Linked DNA regions of Loktanella sp. M215. The protein of the gene in region 2 interacts with the protein of the main gene of each other region in a pairwise test. Links are inferred from orthologs where the notes say so. Each region holds a gene or a part of one and is shown on either strand. Other genes may lie near its edges. The genes, in order: GLR48_RS04410 and trkA.

What was found.
Region 1: the proteins of trkA (region 2) and GLR48_RS04410 interact in binary tests that used the Escherichia coli proteins (3 or more experiments, as listed by UniProt). The link is inferred for Loktanella sp. M215 from one-to-one orthologs.

Annotation. Positions count from the first base shown.
Region 1 is NZ_WMEA01000001.1:901,755-911,066, reverse strand. The notes cover bases 2,701-5,632. They hold GLR48_RS04410 (PTS sugar transporter subunit IIA), read right to left. Parts: upstream 4,433-5,632; coding sequence 3,968-4,432; downstream 2,701-3,967. Other genes in these bases: lptB (LPS export ABC transporter ATP-binding protein), read right to left, coding at 5,258-5,632; hpf (ribosome hibernation-promoting factor, HPF/YfiA family), read right to left, coding at 4,463-5,041; GLR48_RS04415 (sulfotransferase domain-containing protein), read left to right, coding at 2,701-3,956. In the rest of the region: GLR48_RS04425 (glycosyltransferase family 2 protein), read left to right, coding at 1-824; GLR48_RS04420 (DUF5927 domain-containing protein), read left to right, coding at 821-2,518; more of GLR48_RS04415, read left to right, coding at 2,520-2,700; more of lptB, read right to left, coding at 5,633-6,013; GLR48_RS04395 (LptA/OstA family protein), read right to left, coding at 6,013-6,492; GLR48_RS04390 (hypothetical protein), read right to left, coding at 6,494-7,111; GLR48_RS04385 (ribonuclease D), read right to left, coding at 7,136-7,747; GLR48_RS04380 (endonuclease/exonuclease/phosphatase family protein), read right to left, coding at 7,811-8,521; GLR48_RS04375 (phospholipase D-like domain-containing protein), read right to left, coding at 8,518-9,312. UniProt on the Escherichia coli protein: Seems to have a role in regulating nitrogen assimilation.
Region 2 is NZ_WMEA01000001.1:2,672,176-2,681,423, forward strand. Bases 2,668-5,535 are described here. They hold trkA (Trk system potassium transporter TrkA), read left to right. Parts: upstream 2,668-3,347; coding sequence 3,348-4,724; downstream 4,725-5,535. Other genes in these bases: ntrX (nitrogen assimilation response regulator NtrX), read left to right, coding at 2,668-3,291; GLR48_RS13135 (TrkH family potassium uptake protein), read left to right, coding at 4,724-5,535. Outside these bases: GLR48_RS13120 (sensor histidine kinase NtrY-like), read left to right, coding at 1-1,880; more of ntrX, read left to right, coding at 1,891-2,667; more of GLR48_RS13135, read left to right, coding at 5,536-6,244; RNA chaperone Hfq, read left to right, coding at 6,345-6,578; GTPase HflX, read left to right, coding at 6,580-7,860; GLR48_RS13150 (GGDEF domain-containing protein), read right to left, coding at 7,841-8,374; GLR48_RS13155 (hypothetical protein), read right to left, coding at 8,384-8,638; GLR48_RS13160 (GGDEF domain-containing protein), read right to left, coding at 8,701-9,248. UniProt on the Escherichia coli protein: Part of the constitutive potassium transport systems TrkG and TrkH. May regulate the transport activity of TrkG and TrkH systems. Binds to NAD(+) and NADH.

The DNA.
Region 1 (9,312 bases), 1.8 Mb from region 2 along the record:
GCAAGCTTGGCGTAAACCACTTCATCATGGTGGACAACGACAGTACGGACGGTGCCGCGGCCTACCTCAAGGATCAGCCAGACGTCAGCCTGTTCCACGCCAGTGCCAGCTACAAGCGCGCGCGTTTCGGCGTGGACTGGCTGAACTGGCTGCAGCGCAAATATGCCCACGGTCACTGGACGCTGGTCGTCGACCCGGACGAGCTGCTGGTCTATCCGTTCTGCGACACCCGGCCCCTGCGGGCGCTGACCGACTGGCTGGACGCCTCCTCGATCAAATCCTTCGGGGCGATGCTGCTGGACATGTATCCAAAGGGCCGTCTGGACGACATGCCCTACCGCCGGGGCAGCGATCCGCTGCGGATCGCGGAATGGTTCGACAGCGGCAACTACGTCATCCAGCGCAATCCAAAGTTCGGCAACCTGTGGATTCAGGGCGGCCCGCGCATGCGCTCGTTCTTTGCCGCCACACCCGACCGGGCGCCCGCCCTGAACAAGGTGCCGCTGGTCAAGTGGGACAAGAAATACGCCTATGTCAGCAGCACGCATATGCTGCTGCCGCGCGGGCTGAACCTCGTCTATGACGAATGGGGCGGCGAAAAGGCCAGCGGGGTGCTGTTGCACACCAAGTTCCTGTCCACCTTCACCGACAAGGCCAAGGAAGAGCTGGACCGCCGCCAGCACTATGCGAACAGCGTCGAATATCGCGCCTATGCCGCCGGGGACGACGCCAACCCGGACCTGTGGTGCAAATGGTCCGAACGCTACATCAACTGGCGCCAGCTCGAGATTCTGGGGATCATGTCCAAGGGTAACTGGGCGTGACGGTCGGCGTCGTCATGCTGGTCCACACCGACTTTAACCGGGCCGAACAATTGGCGCGGCATTGGGTGGACGGCGGTTGCCCTGTGGTCATCCACGTGGACCGGAACGTCGCGACCGACAAGTTCTCGCGGTTTCGTGACGCGATGACGGATCTGCCCGAGGTCAAGTTCAGCCGCCGCCACCGCTGCGAGTGGGGCACATGGGGCATCGTCGCCGGCACCCAGTCCGCCTGCGAGCTGCTGCTGGGGTCCTTCCCGCAGGTGCGCCACGTCTTTCTGGCCTCGGGATCCTGCATGCCGCTGCGCCCGGTGCGCGAGTTGCGCCGCTATCTGGACAGCCGCCCGCGCACCGATTTCATCGAAAGCGCCACGACGGCCGACGTGCCCTGGACCGTCGGCGGTCTGGATCAGGAACGATTCACTCTGCGTTTCCCGTTTTCGTGGCGCAAGAACCGGTTCCTGTTCGACCGCTACGTGTCCTTGCAGCGGCGTCTTCGGTTTCGCCGCAGCATCCCCGACGGCCTCGTGCCGCACATGGGGTCGCAGTGGTGGTGCCTGACGCGCCAGACCCTGTCCGCGATCCTGCAGGACCCGGACCGGCCCTTGTATGACCGCTACTTCTCCAAGGTGTGGATTCCGGACGAAAGCTATTTCCAGACCCTCGTGCGCACCTATTCGCTCAGCATCGAAAGCCGGTCGCTGACCCTGTCCAAGTTCGATTTCCAGGGCAAGCCGCACATCTTCTACGACGATCACCTGCAATTGTTGCGGCGCTCCGACTGCTTTGTCGCGCGCAAGATCTGGCCGCGCGCCGACCGCCTATATCAGGCGTTTCTGGTCGAGGATGCCGCGACCATGAAGGGAGCGGAACCCAACCCCGGCAAGATCGACCGCATCTTTTCCAAGGCGGTGGACCGCCGGACCAAGGGCCGGCCGGGGCTTTACATGCAAAGCCGCTGGCCCAACGCCGACTGGGGCAACGGCATCACCGCAGCGCCTTATTCCGTGTTCGAAGGTTTTTCCGAACTGTTCGAGAATTTCGAACCTTGGCTGGCCAAGATGACCGGCGCGCGGGTCCACGGGCATCTTTACGCGCCGGAACGGGCGGAATTCGACGGGCGCCAGGGCATTGTCAACGGTGCGCTGTCCGACAGTGTGGCACAGCGCGACATGAACAGTCAGATGTTCCTGACGAACCTGATCTGGAACACGCGTGGCGAACGGCAGGCCTTTCAGTTCGGCCCGCGCGATACCCAGACCATCAGTTGGATGCTGGCCAAGGATCCCAACGCGCAGATTTCCGTCATCTCGGGCTGCTGGGCTGTCCCGCTGTTCCGGTCGAACCGCAATTTCGCCGATCTGCGTAACGAGGCGGCGCAGTTCCAGCGGGTCGAAAACGAACACCTGTCGGCCCTGCGGTCGCCGTGGGCCAAGGCGCGGGTGCGCATCTGGACGATGGCCGATTTCATCGAATCCCCGATGGAGGCGCTGCAGACCATCGTGGACGAGATGACCGGCAACACCAGCCGCCGCCTGACGGAGGTGCCGCGCATGTACGATCTGAGCGGCTTTGGCCAGTTCCTGCAGAACCTGAAGAATCAGGGAATGCACCCCTACCTCATGGGCGATTTCCCGGTGCAGACGGCGCCGCTGAACCAGTCGCCCAAGCCCCGAAAACCATATCTGGTCAAATAAAGTGTCAAAATTCGATTACTTCGTCGTCTTCGCGGAAATGCGGACCGGGTCCAATTTCCTCGAAGCGAACCTGAACATGTTCGACGGCCTTGCCTGTCTGGGCGAGGCGTTCAATCCACATTTCATTGGCTACCCCAACAGCAGCGACGTGCTGGGCGTGACTCAGCCGGACCGAGAGGCCGATCCCCAGGCCCTGATCGACCGGATCAAGGCGGCCCCTGGCCTGAACGGGTTCCGGTTCTTCAACGATCACGACAGCCGCGTGCTGGACATCGCCCTGACCGATCCGCGCTGCGCCAAGATCGTGCTGACCCGCAACCCCGTCGACAGCTTCGTCAGCTGGAAGATCGCCAAATCCACCGGCCAGTGGAAGCTGACCAACGTCACCCACGCCAAAAGCCATCAGGTGCCTTTCGACGCAGCCGAATTCGAAGGGCACATGGCCGCGTTGCAGGCGTTCCAGACCCTGATCCTGAACACCCTGCAACGCAGCGGCCAGACGGCGTTCTACGTCGCCTACGAGGATTTGCAGGACATCGGGGTGATGAACGGCCTCGCCCTCTGGCTGGGCGTCGACAGCCACATCACGGCGCTGAACAAAAAGCTGAAAAAGCAGAACCCCGATCCGATGGCCGACAAGGTCGCCAATTTTGCCCAGATGGAACAGGCGCTGGCGCGGATGGACCGGTTCAACCTGACGCGCACGCCCAATTTCGAACCCCGCCGCGGGCCGCTGATCCCCACCTATGTCGCCGCCGCACACAGCCCGCTGCTGTATATGCCGCTGAAATCCGGGCCGACCGACGCGGTGCAGGACTGGCTGGCCGCGCTGGATCAGGTGGGCGTCGCGGACCTGAAAACCGGGTTCAGCCAGAAGACCCTGCGCGACTGGCTGCGCCAGCACGCGGGGCACCGCAAGTTCACCGTGGTCCGGCATCCCGTGGTCTGGGCGCATACGGCGTTCTGCGACCGCATCGTCGCCAGCGGCAAGGGCAGCTTTGCCGAGATTAGGGCCACCCTGCGCAAGGTCCACGGGGTCGAGGTGCCGGACGGCGGCCCGGTGCCCGAAACCGATGTCGTCTACGACATGAAGGCGCACCGCACGGCGTTCCTGTCCTTCCTGAAGTTCCTGCGCAACAACCTGTCCGCCCAGACAGCGGTCCGCACCGATGCCGCCTGGGCCTCGCAGCTTTCCCTGTTGCAGGGGATGGCCGATTTCGGTCTGGCGGACGTCATTGCGCGCGAACACACGCTGCGCGGCGACCTCGCCCGGCTGGCCGGTCAGATCGGGCGCACGACGATGCCACCGCTGTCGGAACGGACGGACCCGCTGTCCGCCCGTCTGGCGTTGATCTACGATGATATGGTCGAACAGGCGGCACAGGACGCCTATGGCCGCGATTACGAGGCCTTTGGCTTCGGTCCGCTGCGCGCCTGAGGCGGCGGGGGTCAGGCCGCCTGCGACGACCGGTTTTCCGTCAGGATCGCATAAAGCGTGGATGGATCATTGTTGGCCCGCAGCTTGGCGCAGATGTCGGGGTTGCGCATCGTGCGAGACACCAGTGCCAGCGCGCGCAGATGTTCGACCCCCGCTTCTTCGGGGGCCAGCAGGGCAAAGATCAGGTCGACGGGCTGCCGGTCGACGGAATCGAAATTCAGCGGCTTTTCCAGCCGCAGAAAGATGCCGTGCACCTTGTCGACATCCGACAGGCGGGCGTGGGGCAGGGCGATGCCATGCCCCACGCCGGTCGGACCCAGACCTTCACGCTCGATCAGCGCGTCGATCACGTCACCGGCGGGCGTGAGATAGGATTGTTCGGCCAATGCACCCAGATCGTGAAACAGTCGCTTCTTGCTTGTACAGCCGCCGAGGATCTTGACGGCGCCTTGCTTGAGGATGTCGGCCAGTTGCATCAATCCGTCCCTGTGTCAGGTCTTCGGTGGTCAGGCCGCGTCGTGCGGGTCGATCCAGCCGATATTCCCATCGTCGCGCTTGTAGACCACGTTGATGCGGCCTTGCTTTTCGTTGCGGAAGACCATGACGTGACTATTGGCCAGCTCCATCTGCATCACGGCTTCGCTGACCGAGATCGAGGGGATCTTTGCCTCTGTCTCTGCCACGATCACCGGTGCGTCGCTGACCTGCTCGTCCTCGTCGCTGTCATCCTTTGTTGCTGCAAGGATATACGACCCACCGCCCGAAACTTCAACCGGGTCGGGGCGATCACGCTGGTGATCCTTCAGCCGACGCTTGTATCTGCGCAACTGTTTGTCCATCTTCTCGCAGCAGGCGTCGAAGGCGGCGTAGATTTCCGGGTCCTTGCCCGTGGCCTGCACGGTCAGGCCCGTGGACAGGTGCACCACGGATTCCGCCACATGTTCGTGCCCGGATTTGGAGAAGACGATATAAGCCTCGGTGGGTCGTCCGGCGTATTTCGCCAGCGTTTCGCCCATCTCGGTTTCAACGTGGGTCTGCAGGGCCGCGCCGATGTCGATCTGTTTTCCGCTGATCTGATACCGCATGATCTCTCCTGTTCTGCTGGTATTCACGCACACCGGATCAAGGCAGCAAAGGCGCTGCCGGTTCCACGGTGAGGCGTCTGAAAGGATGAAGCCGCGTTGGTTGCCAAAGGCTTAATATTCCCGCCGGGCGCAGGCGCCGCGTCAGCTTTGCGATGGAAAAACGCAGGTTTCATCCCTCATATTCAGCGCCACAACGCAGCGTCTGTCAATGCCGGGTCAATTGACGCGGAATCCCTTGCCCAGATAGACCCGCTGCACGTTCTCGTCGCGGATCACCTCGTCGGTGGTGCCGCTCATCAGGACCTTGCCGTCGTTCAGGATATAGGCCCGGTCGACGATCTGCAGGGTTTCCTGCACGTTGTGGTCGGTGATCAGCACACCGATGCCGCGGTTCTTCAGGTCCGCCACAAGGTGCCTGATCTCGGCCACGGCAATCGGATCGACACCTGCAAAGGGTTCGTCCAGCAGCACGTATTTCGGCCCCGCCGCCAGACAGCGCGCGATTTCCGCGCGCCTGCGCTCGCCCCCCGACAGCGCCACGGCGGGCGCGCGGCGCAGATGCTCGATCGAAAATTCGGACAGAAGCTGTTCCAGCCGGTCCCGCCTGCGCTTCTTGCTGGGTTCCGCGATTTCCAGCACGGCCTTGATGTTGTCCTCGACCGTCAATCCGCGAAAGATCGACATTTCCTGCGGCAGATAGCCGATGCCGCGGGTGGCACGGCGGTACATCGGCATCGTCGTCACGTCTTCGCCGTCGACGGTCACCTGACCGCCTTCCAGCGTGATCAGGCCCGCGATCAGGTAAAAGCAGGTCGTCTTGCCGGACCCGTTCGGCCCCAGCAGGGCCACGACCTCGCCCTTGCCCAGATGCAGGCTGACGTCGCGGATGACGGGGCGCTTCTGATAGCTTTTGCGCAGGTTGGTGACCCGCAGGCCGCCGGTATCGGCGTCCACGCCAACGTCGCGGGGCATCAGTTGTTGCCGTCCTGCTGGAACACCGTCTTGACCCGGCCTGACATCTGCGCAGTGCCAGTGTTCAGGTTGACCACCATCGAATCCGACGACAACGCGCTTTTGCCCTGCGTCAGCAGCACCGCGCCATCCAGTGTCAGCATCCCGTCGGCAAGGTTGTAATCCGCGGTCTCGGCCTCTGCCGCCTCGGTCGCCGTGGCAAAGGTCACGCCGCCGCTGGCCTGCAGGCGTGTGATGTCGCCGCTGGTCGCGGCATAGGTCACGCGGACCTCGGGTGCCGCCAGCCGCAGGTCGCCCTGCCCGATCTTGACGTTGCCGCTGAACACGGCTGATCCTGTGTCCTGATCGACCTTCAGGTTGTCAGCGGTCACCTCGACCGGCGCGTTCGGGTCGGCGCGGATACCGCCAAGGTCGATGTTCGTCTGCGCCAGCAGCGGTGTCGCGCACAGCGTCAGGACGATGGCAAGGAATCGGGTCATGTCAGTTGTCCTTCGGTGTGGCGGCTGACGGGGTATATACCAGTTTCACGCCTTGGGTGAAATTCATCTGCTGCCCGGCGCCATCCTGCCCGGCGGAAAACGTCACCTGCCCGGCCTGCAACTGGCCAAAGGGGGCATGCACCTCCAACGGGCCGTCAGAGGTGACGGTGCCGCTGGTCATATCCGCGACAAGCCCCGCAGTTTCCATCGTATAGCCAGAGGAGGTTTCCACGCGCGCAAGCCCCGTCAGATGCGCGACCCGGCTGGTGGTATCGACCTCGCCACTCCCGGCGGTGACCCGCAGCGTGGTGCCGTCGGTCGCATCCAGCGACAGGCTGGGGCGGTCGATGCTGACCTGCGGGCCGCCCTGCGCGTCCGGACGGGCGGCGGTCGCGGTGATCTGGATGGTATCGCCGGCGTTCGTTAGCCCGGAAAACCGGGGGGCCGCGATCCGTTGTTCGGCGGCAGCGGCGTCGATGTCGGCAAAGGGAATCGTCTGGCTGCCGCGGTCGCCGCGGGCGAACAGGAACAGCGTCGACAGCAGCATCAGGGCCGCCAGCGGCAGCAGGATCTTCAGCCAGCCGACCAGTTGCGAATGAAAGTTCGATGCGGCGGCCATGGCCTCAGATTCCCTCGCGCGGCATCAGTGCGCGAACACGTCAGGCTCGGCCCAGCCCGCAAGGTCGAGGCGCGCGCGCGTCGGCAGGAAATCGAAACAGGCCTGCGCCAGATCGGTGCGCCCCTCGCGGGCCAGACGTTCCTCCAGCACGGCTTTCAGGCGGTGCAGGTGCAGCACGTCGGACGCGGCATAGTCCAGTTGGGCCGCCGTCAGATCAGTTGCACCCCAGTCGCTTTGCTGCTGGTGCTTGCTGATATCCACACCGACCATCTCGCGCAAAAGCTCTTTCAGGCCGTGGCGGTCGGTATAGGTGCGGACCAGTTTGGACGCGATCTTGGTGCACCAGACCGGCGTGCACAGTACACCGTAGGCGTTGTAAAGTGCCGCGATATCGAAGCGGCCGAAGTGGAACAGCTTGGTCACCGCAGGGTCCGCCAGCATCCGGCACAGGTTGGGCGCGGGCGCACGGTCGGGGGCGACCTGCACCAGATGGCAGTGTCCGTCGCCGCCGGACAGCTGGATCAGGCACAGCCGGTCGCGGCGCGGGATCAGGCCCAGCGTCTCGCAGTCGATGGCGACCACGGAACCCAGGTCCAGCCCATCGGGCAGGTCATCGTGGTAAAGATGGTTGGTCATGGGACGCGGCACCTTGGTCTGCATCCCTGTCAGATAGGCCGGGCGGGTCATGCCCTCAACCCCCTACGGCGCGGCGTGCCGCAGGCGGACGGTGGCGCGGATCGGCAGATGGTCCGATGCGGCGCGGGTCATGGCGGTGTCGAGCATGTCGATCCGGTCCAGCGACAGATCACGCGACAGGCCGATCCGGTCCAGCGGCGCCAGCCGCCAGCGCGCGTGAAAGGAATGGCCCGGCGAATGCAGATCGAAGACCTGCGACAGCGGCCCCAGCCCCCGGCGCGCCGACCATTCGTTCAGATCGCCCGCGACCACCGTCGGGATGTCGTCACCCGCAGCCATCCAGTCGACCAGCGCGTGCTGCTGGCCCTGCCGGGACCGGCGCAGCAAACCCAGATGCGCCCCGATCACGCGCAGCGGCCCCATCGGCGTGGTGACGACCGCCGTGACGGCGCCGCGCGGCTCCAGCCCCGGCAGGATGATCCGGTCCACCGACAGCACCGGCCAGTCGGGGCGCACGAGGATCGCATTGCCATGCCAGCCCAGACTGACGGCGCTTGTCGCGACCTCGACCGCCGACAGGCCGGTATCCCCGATCCGGTCGCGCGGCAGGGCAGAGGGGCGCTGCCCCAGCCGCAGATCCGCCTCTTGCAGGATGACGATATCCGCCTGCGCATCCTTCAGCACACTCAGGATACGGTGCGGATCGCGACGGCGGTCGGTCCCGATCGCCTTGCGGATGTTATAGCTGACGATATGCAGTCCGGCCCCCGTCACAGCATGGGCGCCCCGATGCGGAACAGGCCCTCGCTGATGCGGCGCAGGGCGCGGGCGTCCGGAATCCCCGTCGCGCAGTCGGCGGTCTTGCCGTTGAACCAGTCCGCAAGGCAGGCCACGCTGTCCCGATCGTGCAGGATCAGCGCATCCTCGAAATTCAGCAGCATGCTGCGCACGTCAAAGTTCAGCGACCCCACGTAGGCCGTATCGTCGATGATTCCCGCCTTGGCATGCAGCATGCCCGGTTGATACAGCAGAACGCTGCATTTGGCCCGCTGCAATTCGCGCATATAGGCCCCGCGGGCGAAATCCGCGATCCGCTGGTTCGACTTGCGCGGCATCATCAGCTTTACATCCACACCGCGCCGCCCCGCGATGGACAGCGCCTCGGCCAGCGTGTCGGTGGGCAGGAAATAGGGCGTGGCGATCCAGACCCGGCGGTTCGCCCGGTGGATGGCGTTCACCAGCATGTCGTGCAGCCCGTCGTGCCGCAGATCGGGCCCGGAGGGGGCGAGTTGCGCCACCGTCTTGCCAGCCCCCTGCGGCGGAACGGGCGCGACCGCGATCGGATCACCGCCGGTCCCGTCCCAGTCCGACGCAAAGACATCGTCAAAGCTGCCGACCGCCGGCCCGGTCAGGGTAAAGGCAAGGTCCGCCCAGACATCCCGACCGGTGCCAAGGTATTCCTCGCCCACGTTCATGCCGCCGCCGAAGACCTTGACGTTGTCCACCACAAGGATCTTGCGATGGTTGCGCAGGTTCAGGTGGCCCCGCATCGGCGGCTGCACGAA
Region 2 (9,248 bases):
TCGCGGTTCTCTCGATCAACCTCGGGTTCGAGGGGTGGTTTTCCGAACGGGTCCAGAACGTCCTTGGCACCTCGCTCACCACCGCTCAGGCCTACGACGGCGAGGAGCGGTCCGAATTGTTGCGCGACGCCAACGCGCTTGCGGGCTTTCTGAATACCGAACGGCAGACCAACTTTTTCATGAACGACGGCGACGTGCGTCAGGCGATCGGCTCTGTGCAGAACCAGCTTGACCGGGGCCTGTCCGAAGTCTTCTTCATCGACGGCGCCGGAGAGATCATGGCCCGCGGCGCGCGGTCCTATGATTTCAATTACGAACGCCCCACGCCCGCCGATTTCACGGCCGCCGACGCCACCGGCAGCCAGATCATCGAAGACGGCGCCAACAACGAATTCCGCGCCCTGCTGCCGATGGAGACCTTCCCGAACCGCTACCTTTATGTCACCCGCGCCGTCGACGGGCAGATCCTGTCGCTGCTCGACGACACCGAGGCGACCGTGGCCCTTTATGACCAGTTGGAACGCGACCGCGGGCAGCTTCTGTTCCAGTTCGGTTTCCTCTACCTCGGCTTTGCGGTCATCCTGATCCTCGCAGCCACTTGGCTTGGCCTGCAATTCGCCGAACGCCTGTCGCGCCCCATTGGCCGGCTGGTGTCCGCCTCGCAGCGCGTCGGGGCCGGCGATCTGGACGTCCAGGTGATCGAGGATGACGGCGACGACGAGATCAGCCAGCTGGGCCATTACTTCAACCAGATGACCAGCCGCCTCAAAGGGCAGCGTGACGATCTGATGGACAGCAACCGGCTGTTCGATTCCGTGCTCAGTTCCGTGACCTCCGGCGTCGTCGGCCTTGATCCCGAAGGGCGGATCGCCTTCCTGAACCCCTCTGCCGCGCGCATGCTCTCGATGGGGCCGGGGCAGGCGGCGGCGGCCTCTCTCGCGGTCGCGGTGCCGGAACTCGCCCCCCTGTTCGAACGTCTGCGCCGCGAATCCCGGCCCGTCGTGCAGGAACAGGTGAACCTCGTGCGCGGCGGCAAGCAGGAAAGCCTGCTGGTCCGCATGGCTCCCCGCACCGGTGCCGACGGCGTATTGGACGGCTATGTCGTGGCGTTTGACGACGTGACCGACCTTGTCAGCGCGCAGCGCATGGCCGCCTGGGGCGACGTCGCCCGCCGGATCGCCCACGAGATCAAGAACCCGCTGACCCCGATCCAGCTGTCGGCGGAACGGATCAAGCGCAAGTTTTCGTCCGAAGTAAAGGACAGCGCCAAGCTGGACCAGATGACCGACGTGATCGTGCGCCAGACCAACGACCTGCGCCGCATCGTCGACGAGTTTTCCAAATTCGCGCGGATGCCCGAACCGCAACTGGCGCAAAGCGACCTGATCCGGCTGGTGCGCGATGCGGTCACCCTGCAAGAGGCGGGCCAGCCCGGCGTGCGGATCACGACCGACCTGCCGGAGGGTCCCGTTCTGGTCGACCTCGACGACACGATGATCGGTCAGGCCCTGAACAACCTGATCAAGAACGCCGGCGAAGCCATTGAAACGCTTCAGGATCGCGACGGCGTCGACGCCGTCGCCCCGCAGATCCGCATCGCCCTGACGCGCACGCCCACGCAGGCCCGCATCACCGTGTCCGACAACGGGATCGGCCTGCCGACCGACCGCGCGCGCCTGTTCGAACCCTACGTCACCACCCGCGACAAGGGCACCGGCCTTGGCCTGCCCATCGTGCGCAAGATCATCGAAGAACACGGCGGCACCCTGTCGCTGGCGGACGCCGACCCATTTGACGACACCGACCGCTGCGGCGCCTGCGCGGTCATTCTTCTGCCGCTGGCCCCCGTCGGGATCACGGCCAATAAAATTCCAGCATGAGGTTTACGATATGAGCGATATTCTGATTACCGACGACGAGCGCGACATCCGCGAACTGATCGGCGACATCCTGCAGGACGAAGGATTCGAGACGCGTCTGGCCGCCAATTCCGAACAATGCATGAGCGCGATTGCCAAGCAGAAGCCCGCGCTGATGATCCTCGACATCTGGCTCAAGGACAGCGGGATGGACGGCATCGACATCCTCAAGACCGTCAAGCGCGACCACCCCGAGATTCCCGTCGTCATCATCTCGGGCCACGGCAACATCGAAATCGCCGTCGCCGCGATCAAGCAGGGCGCCTACGACTTCATCGAAAAGCCGTTCAACATCGACCAACTGATGGTCGTGATCCGCCGCGCGATGGAAACCAGCCGCCTGCGCCGCGAGAACGTCGAGCTGAAACGCGGCGAGGCCGCCCCCGCCGAGATGCTGGGCGACAGCGCCGCCTTCCGCGCGCTGAAATCGCAACTGGACAAGGTCACCAAATCCAATGGCCGGGTGATGCTGTCCGGCCCCGCCGGGTCCGGCAAGGAAATCGCCGCCCGCTACATCCACGCCAACTCCGCCCGCGCGAATGCGCCCTTCGTCACCGTCAGCTCCGCCAGCGTCGAACCCGACCGCATGGAAGAGGTGTTGTTTGGCCGCGAAACCCCCGGTCGCGGCGTCGAAAAGGGCCTTTTGGAACAGGCGCACGGCGGCATCATCTACCTCGACGAGGTGGCCGACATGCCGCTTGGCACCCAGACCAAGATGCTGCGGGTGCTGGTCGACCAGTCCTTTACCCGCGTCGGCGGCACGGAAAAGGTGCAGGTCGACCTGCGCTTTGTCTCCTCCACCAACCGCGATCTGGCGACGGAAATCGCCGCCGGCCGCTTCCGGCAGGAACTCTTTCACCGCCTGAACGTCGTGCCGATCCCGGTCCCCAGCCTCGAGGAACGGCGCGAGGATATCCCCGTTCTCGCCGCCCATTTCATAGCCATGCTGAACCGCACCCAAGGCCTGCCCCTGCGCGAATTGGGCGAGGATGCCCGCGCCCTGCTGCAGACGATGCTCTGGCCCGGCAACGTGCGCCAGCTCAAGAACGTCGTGGAACGGGTGCTGATCCTTGGCGATTCCGGCGGTCCGATCTCGGCCCGCGAACTGCCCTCTGCGGATGAAGCGCCCGCGGGCGACGGCCGCATCGTGCTGTCCGGCGGGCTGGCCACGCTGCCGCTGCGCGACGCGCGCGAACTGTTCGAACGGGAATACCTGCTGACCCAGATCAACCGCTTCGGCGGCAACATCAGCCGCACGGCGTCCTTCGTCGGCATGGAACGCAGCGCCCTGCACCGCAAGCTGAAATCCCTCGGCGTCGCCACCGCCAACAAGTCCGGCGCGCGCATCGCCTATGTCGAGGAAGACAGCTGAATTGACGCCCCCGTGACGCTCTGTCACGAGGGGGACGGTTGCAGGGGAATGCGCGCATGAAGATCATCATCTGTGGCGCCGGTCAGGTCGGCTGGCAGATCGCGCGACATCTGTCGAGCGAACGCAACGACGTCACGGTCGTCGACAACAACGCCGAACTGGTGCGCCGCATCACCGATACCCTCGATGTGCAGGGCATTTCCGGGCACGCCAGCTATCCCGACATCCTCGAACGGGCAGGGGCCCGCGACGCCGACATGATCATCGCCGCGACCCACTCGGACGAGGTGAACATGGTCACCTGTCAGGTTGCCCATTCGATCTTCAACATCCGGCGCAAGATCGCGCGCCTGCGCGCGCAAAGCTACCTCGACGCGATATACTCCGACCTTTACCGCCGCGATCACCTGCCGATCGACGTAGTCATCAGCCCAGAGCGCGAGGTGGCCGAGGCCGCCCTGCAACGGTTGGCCTCGCCGGCAGCGTTCGACACCGAAAGCTTCCTCGACGGGCGCGGCACCCTGATGGGGATCGCGATCGAAGGCGATTGCCCGGTGATCAACACGCCCCTGCGGCAGTTGACCGACCTTTTTTCCACCCTGCGCGCGGTCGTCGTGGGCGTGCGCCGCGATGGTGCGCTTTTCGTGCCGAACGCCAAGGATCAGCTGTTCGTGGGCGATGAGGCCTACATCTTTACCCATACCGACGACATGGCCCGCACGCTGGAAATCTTCGGCAAGGTCCAGACCAAGCAGGAACGCGTCGTCATCATTGGCGGCGGCAACGTGGGCCGCGCGGTCGCACTGGCGCTGGAAAACCGCGCCGACCGCGTCCGTGTGCGCATGATCGAACGGTCCCGTGACGTGGCAGAGGCCGCCGCCGACGCCCTCGACCGGACCATCGTGCTGAACGGCGACGGCCTCGATGCGGCTTTGCTGGAGGAGGCGGGCATCACCTCTGCCGACGCCGTGCTGGCCGTCACCGACGACGACAAGACGAACCTGCTCGCCTCTGTCCGCGCCAAGGAGATGGGCTGCAAGATGTCGATCTGTCTGGTCAACGACCCCACGCTGGTGCCGCTGATGGGACCGCTCGACATCGACGCCTACATCAACCCGCGCTCGACCACCGTCTCGTCGATCCTGCGCCACGTCCGCCACGGCCGCGTGCGCGGCGTCTATTCCATCGGCGATGCCGAGGCTGAGATGCTGGAGGCGCAGGTGCTCGGCACCTCCCCCCTCGCAGGCCAGCGCATCCGCGACGTGGCCTTCCCCGAAGGCGCGCTCGTCGGTGGCATCCTGAAGCCGTCCGGCATGGTCAAACCGACCGGCGAGACCCGGATCGAAGAAGGCGACATCGTCGTGATCTTCGCCATGTCCGACGACGTGCCAGAGGTCGAGCGGCTGCTTCAGGTCTCGATCGACTTCTTCTGATGCACCGCGTGAAATCCCTGCCGTTCTTCGTGATGCTGATGGGCATCGGCGCGCTGGCGATGCTTGTGCCCGCGCTCCACGCCTGGGCGATGCGGGATTTCACCTCGATGCGGGCGTTCTTCTACGCCGCCGTGCTGTTCTCTACCCTGACCATGCTGATTGCCCTCGCCACCGCGGGCACGCACCCCAAATCCGCCGCCCGCAGCCAGTTGCTGACGCTGGTGCTGGCCTTCGGCGTGCTGCCCCTGATGTTCGCGGTCCCCTTCCACGAGGCGGGCCGCAACATCCGTTTCTTCGACGCCTGGTTCGAGATGGTCAGCAGCTTTACCACCACCGGCGCCACGCTTTACGAAAACGCAGGCCGGTTGCAGCCGTCCCTGCATCTGTGGCGCGCCACCGTGGGCTGGCTCGGTGGCCTGCTGGTCTGGATCATGGCCGTCGCGGTCTTTGCCCCCATGAACATCGGCGGGTTCGAGGTGCGCGCCGCGGGCGGCAGCGCGCGCATCACCGCGGGCGCCTACCGCCAGATCGGCCAGACCGCACAGGTGCAGGACCGCCTGTTCCGCCACGCCGCCACGCTCGCGCCGATCTACACGGCCCTCACCTTCATCCTCTGGCTCGCCCTCGTCCTGTGCGGAGAGGTCCCCTACATCGCCCTGTGCCACGCCATGTCGGTGCTCTCGACCAGCGGCATTTCCCCCATCGGCGGCGTCTATTATGCCGCCGCAGGCTTCTGGGGCGAGGTCTGCATCTTTGCCTTCTTCATCTTCGCCCTGTCGCGCCTGACCTTCTCGCGCGGCATGTTCGGCGACAGCGACGCGCGCCTGATGCGCGATCCCGAAATCCGTCTGGCCATTGGCCTCGTCGCAGGCACCACGCTGCTGCTCTTCGCCCGCCACTACCTCGGCAGTATCGAGGAGGGGCTTCAAAGCACCTGGGGTGGCCTCTTTGGCTCGCTCTGGGGCAGCATCTTTACCGTCACCTCGTTCCTCACCACAACGGGCTTCGAATCGCATTTCTGGGACGGCGCCTCGCGCTGGTCGGGGTTAGAGACACCGGGCCTCTTCCTCGTCGGTATGGCGCTGATCGGCGGCGGTGTGGCCACCACCGCGGGCGGCGTGAAACTTTTGCGCGTCTACGCCCTCGCGCGCCATTCGGAACGTGAACTCGAACGCCTGCTGCACCCGTCCTCCGTCGCGGGCGGCGGACGCGAAGCGCGGATGATCCGCCGGCAGGGCGCCTATGTCTCGTGGATCTTCTTCATGCTGTTTGCGCTGTCGGTTGCGGGCACGATGATCCTTCTGTCCTTGACCGGCGTGCAGTTCGAAACCTCCATGGTGCTGACCGTGGCCTCGCTGTCCACCACCGGCCCGCTGGCCGTCGTTGCGGCCGAGACCCCGATCAGCTTTTCCGGCCTGCCGGACCTTGCCAAGACCGTCCTCGCCGCCGCCATGGTCCTTGGCCGGCTCGAGGCGCTGGCGATTGTCGCCTTGTTCAATCCCGAAATCTGGCGCAAATAGCGATTCACGTTTTTGGGGTGGAATATCAAAGGCCGCCACGACATAATCGCCTGCAATCATGCCGATCCGCGGCGACAAGAATAATATAGGGTGAATTTCCATGGCGTCCGACAAGGCCAACCTGCAAGATGCGTTTCTCAACCATGTGCGCAAGACAAAGGTCCCCGTCACGATCTTTCTGGTGAACGGCGTGAAACTGCAGGGCGTCATCACCTGGTTCGACAGCTTCTGCGTGCTCTTGCGCCGCGACGGCCAGTCGCAGCTGGTCTACAAATCGGCGATCTCGACGATCATGCCGTCCCAACCCATCAGCCTGTACGAAGGCGAGGAATAATTTGTTCGAACGCGACCGGCCCGTCACCCGGGCCTTTGTCCTTCATCCCGACCTGAAGTCCGACCGTGACCGCAGGGACGCGGATCCCGCATTGGAAGAAGCCGTCTCTCTCGCCGCCGCCCTGCCTGACCTTGTGGTCGTGGGCGCCGAAGTTGTGCGCCTGCCGAAACTGCATCCCGGCATGCTGTTCGGCAAAGGCAAGATCGCCGAACTGAAAGAGCGCATGAAGGCCGAAGAGGCCGAACTGGTGCTGGTCGATGGCCATGTCACCCCCGTCCAGCAGCGCAATCTGGAAAAGGAATGGGGCGTCAAGCTCCTCGACCGGACCGGGCTGATTCTCGAAATCTTCTCGGACCGCGCCCGCACCGCCGAAGGCGTGCTGCAGGTCGAAATGGCGGCCCTCTCCTACCAGCGCACGCGCCTCGTGCGCGCCTGGACCCACCTTGAACGCCAGCGCGGCGGCCTCGGCTTCGTCGGCGGCCCCGGCGAGACCCAGATCGAGGCGGACCGCCGTGCCATCGACCTGCAACTGCAAAGCCTCAAGGCGCAGCTGGCCAAGGTCGTCAAGACCCGCGCCCTGCACCGCGCCGCCCGCGCCAAGGTGCCCTATCCGATCGTGGCCCTCGTGGGCTACACCAACGCCGGCAAATCGACGCTCTTCAACCGCCTGACCGGGGCAGAGGTCTTTGCCAAAGACATGCTTTTCGCCACGCTGGACCCCACCATGCGGCAGATCGAACTGCCGCACGGCGAAAAGATCATCATGTCCGACACGGTGGGCTTCATCTCTGACCTGCCGACGGAACTGGTCGCCGCCTTCCGCGCCACGCTGGAAGAGGTGCTTGACGCCGACCTGATCGTGCATGTCCGCGACATCAGCCATCCGCAAAGCCAAGAACAGGCCGACGACGTCATGGCGATCCTCGCGACGCTGGGCGTGTCCGACACCGCCCCCATGCTCGAAGTCTGGAACAAGGTCGACCGCCTCTCGCCAGAGGCGCGCGAGGGCATGATGACCCAATCCGCCCGGACCGACGACATCTTCGCCACCTCCGCCATCACCGGCGAAGGGCTCGACGCCCTGCTGGAAGCGATCACCGAAAAGACCAAGGATCCCCGCACGACCGAGGTGCTGACCCTTGGCTTTAACGCCGGCCGTGCGCGTGCATGGCTCTTCGACGCCGGTGTCGTGACCGATGACAAGCAGACCGACGATGGCTACCGGATGGAGGTCTTCTGGACCGCCCTGCAAAAGGAACGCTTCAGCCGGCTACCGGATTGAACAGCGGGTCGGGCCGGGGTTGGCTGCAGGCGACATGATCGGCCACCCAGGTCACCAGCTTCGCCCGCCCGGCCTGCTTCGCACAATACAGCGCCTCGTCCGCGCGCCGCATCGCCTGTTCCAGCGTTTCGCCCTGCAGCGTCACGGCGGCGCCCGCCGACAGCGTCAGCTGCAGCGGATCGGTCGCCGCATGGTGCCGGACCGGGATCACGGCACACAGCGCCTGTCCCAGCGCCGGGATCGCCAGTGATTCGCGCCTGACGAAAATCCCGAACTCCTCGCCACCGATCCGCGCGACCACGTCCTGCGAAGTCGTGACATCGCGCAGACGGTCCGCCACCGCCCGCAGACAGATGTCGCCCACCGCATGACCGAAGGTATCGTTGATCCGCTTGAAATGATCCGCATCCACGATCAGCACGACCCCCTGCAGGTTATCGGCCAGCCGCGCCTGCGTTTCCGCGATGAAGCCGCGCCGATTCATCAGCCCGGTCAGCACGTCGGTACTGGCCAATTCCAAAAGCTATTTATGCAACCTGTAAGAGCGTCGCACCGTGTACAGCGTCAGCCAGACGAAGGGGGTGGCGGTGAAGAATGTCACCAGAAACCGTATGCCGGGCGTCATGTGCTGATGCCCCGTCAGCAGCCATTCCGCCGTGATCGACACAAGGTGGATCACGACCATGAAGAGGCAGAACTTGAAAATCGTGTCGCGCCTGCTTTTCGGCGCCGTCGCGCGGATCAGTCGGGTCGCCAGCAGCTTGCTTTGCGTCAACATACGAACACCAGCCTATGCAATCATCTAAAATACCTAAATCAATAGATAAAAAGATAATCAGATCAGGCCACCCTGTCCATGACTGATCGTGACCAGACGACAAGCCGTGCCCGTCCGCCCGCCTTTGCCGCATAAAGCGCCTCGTCTGCCCGCGAGAGCGCCGCCTCGATCATCTCGTGCGGCTTGGTTTCTGCGGCACCGACCGACAGGGTTAGCCGCAGGGGATCACGCTCCTCCGGCAGGTTGATCATGATGGTGCTGCACATCTTGCCGCCGATTCGGGTAATCTCCTCCAGCGTGCAATAGGGCATGAAGGCGCCGAATTCCTCTCCGCCGATGCGTCCGACCAGATCCTCGGCCCGGCGGACGTCGTTCAGCCGCTTGGCGATGGCCTGCAGGCAGCGGTCACCGACCGCGTGGCCATAGGTGTCGTTGATCCGCTTGAAATGATCCGCGTCGATGATTAGCACGAATCCCGTTTCGCCCTTGGCCTGCGCGCGCCCGGCCTGTGCGACAAAGGCGCGTCGGTTCGGCAGGCCGGTCAGCATGTCGGTCATCGCCAGATCCGCCAGCTGCGCGTGAATCCGGTCCATGTAGGTCAGCATGCCAA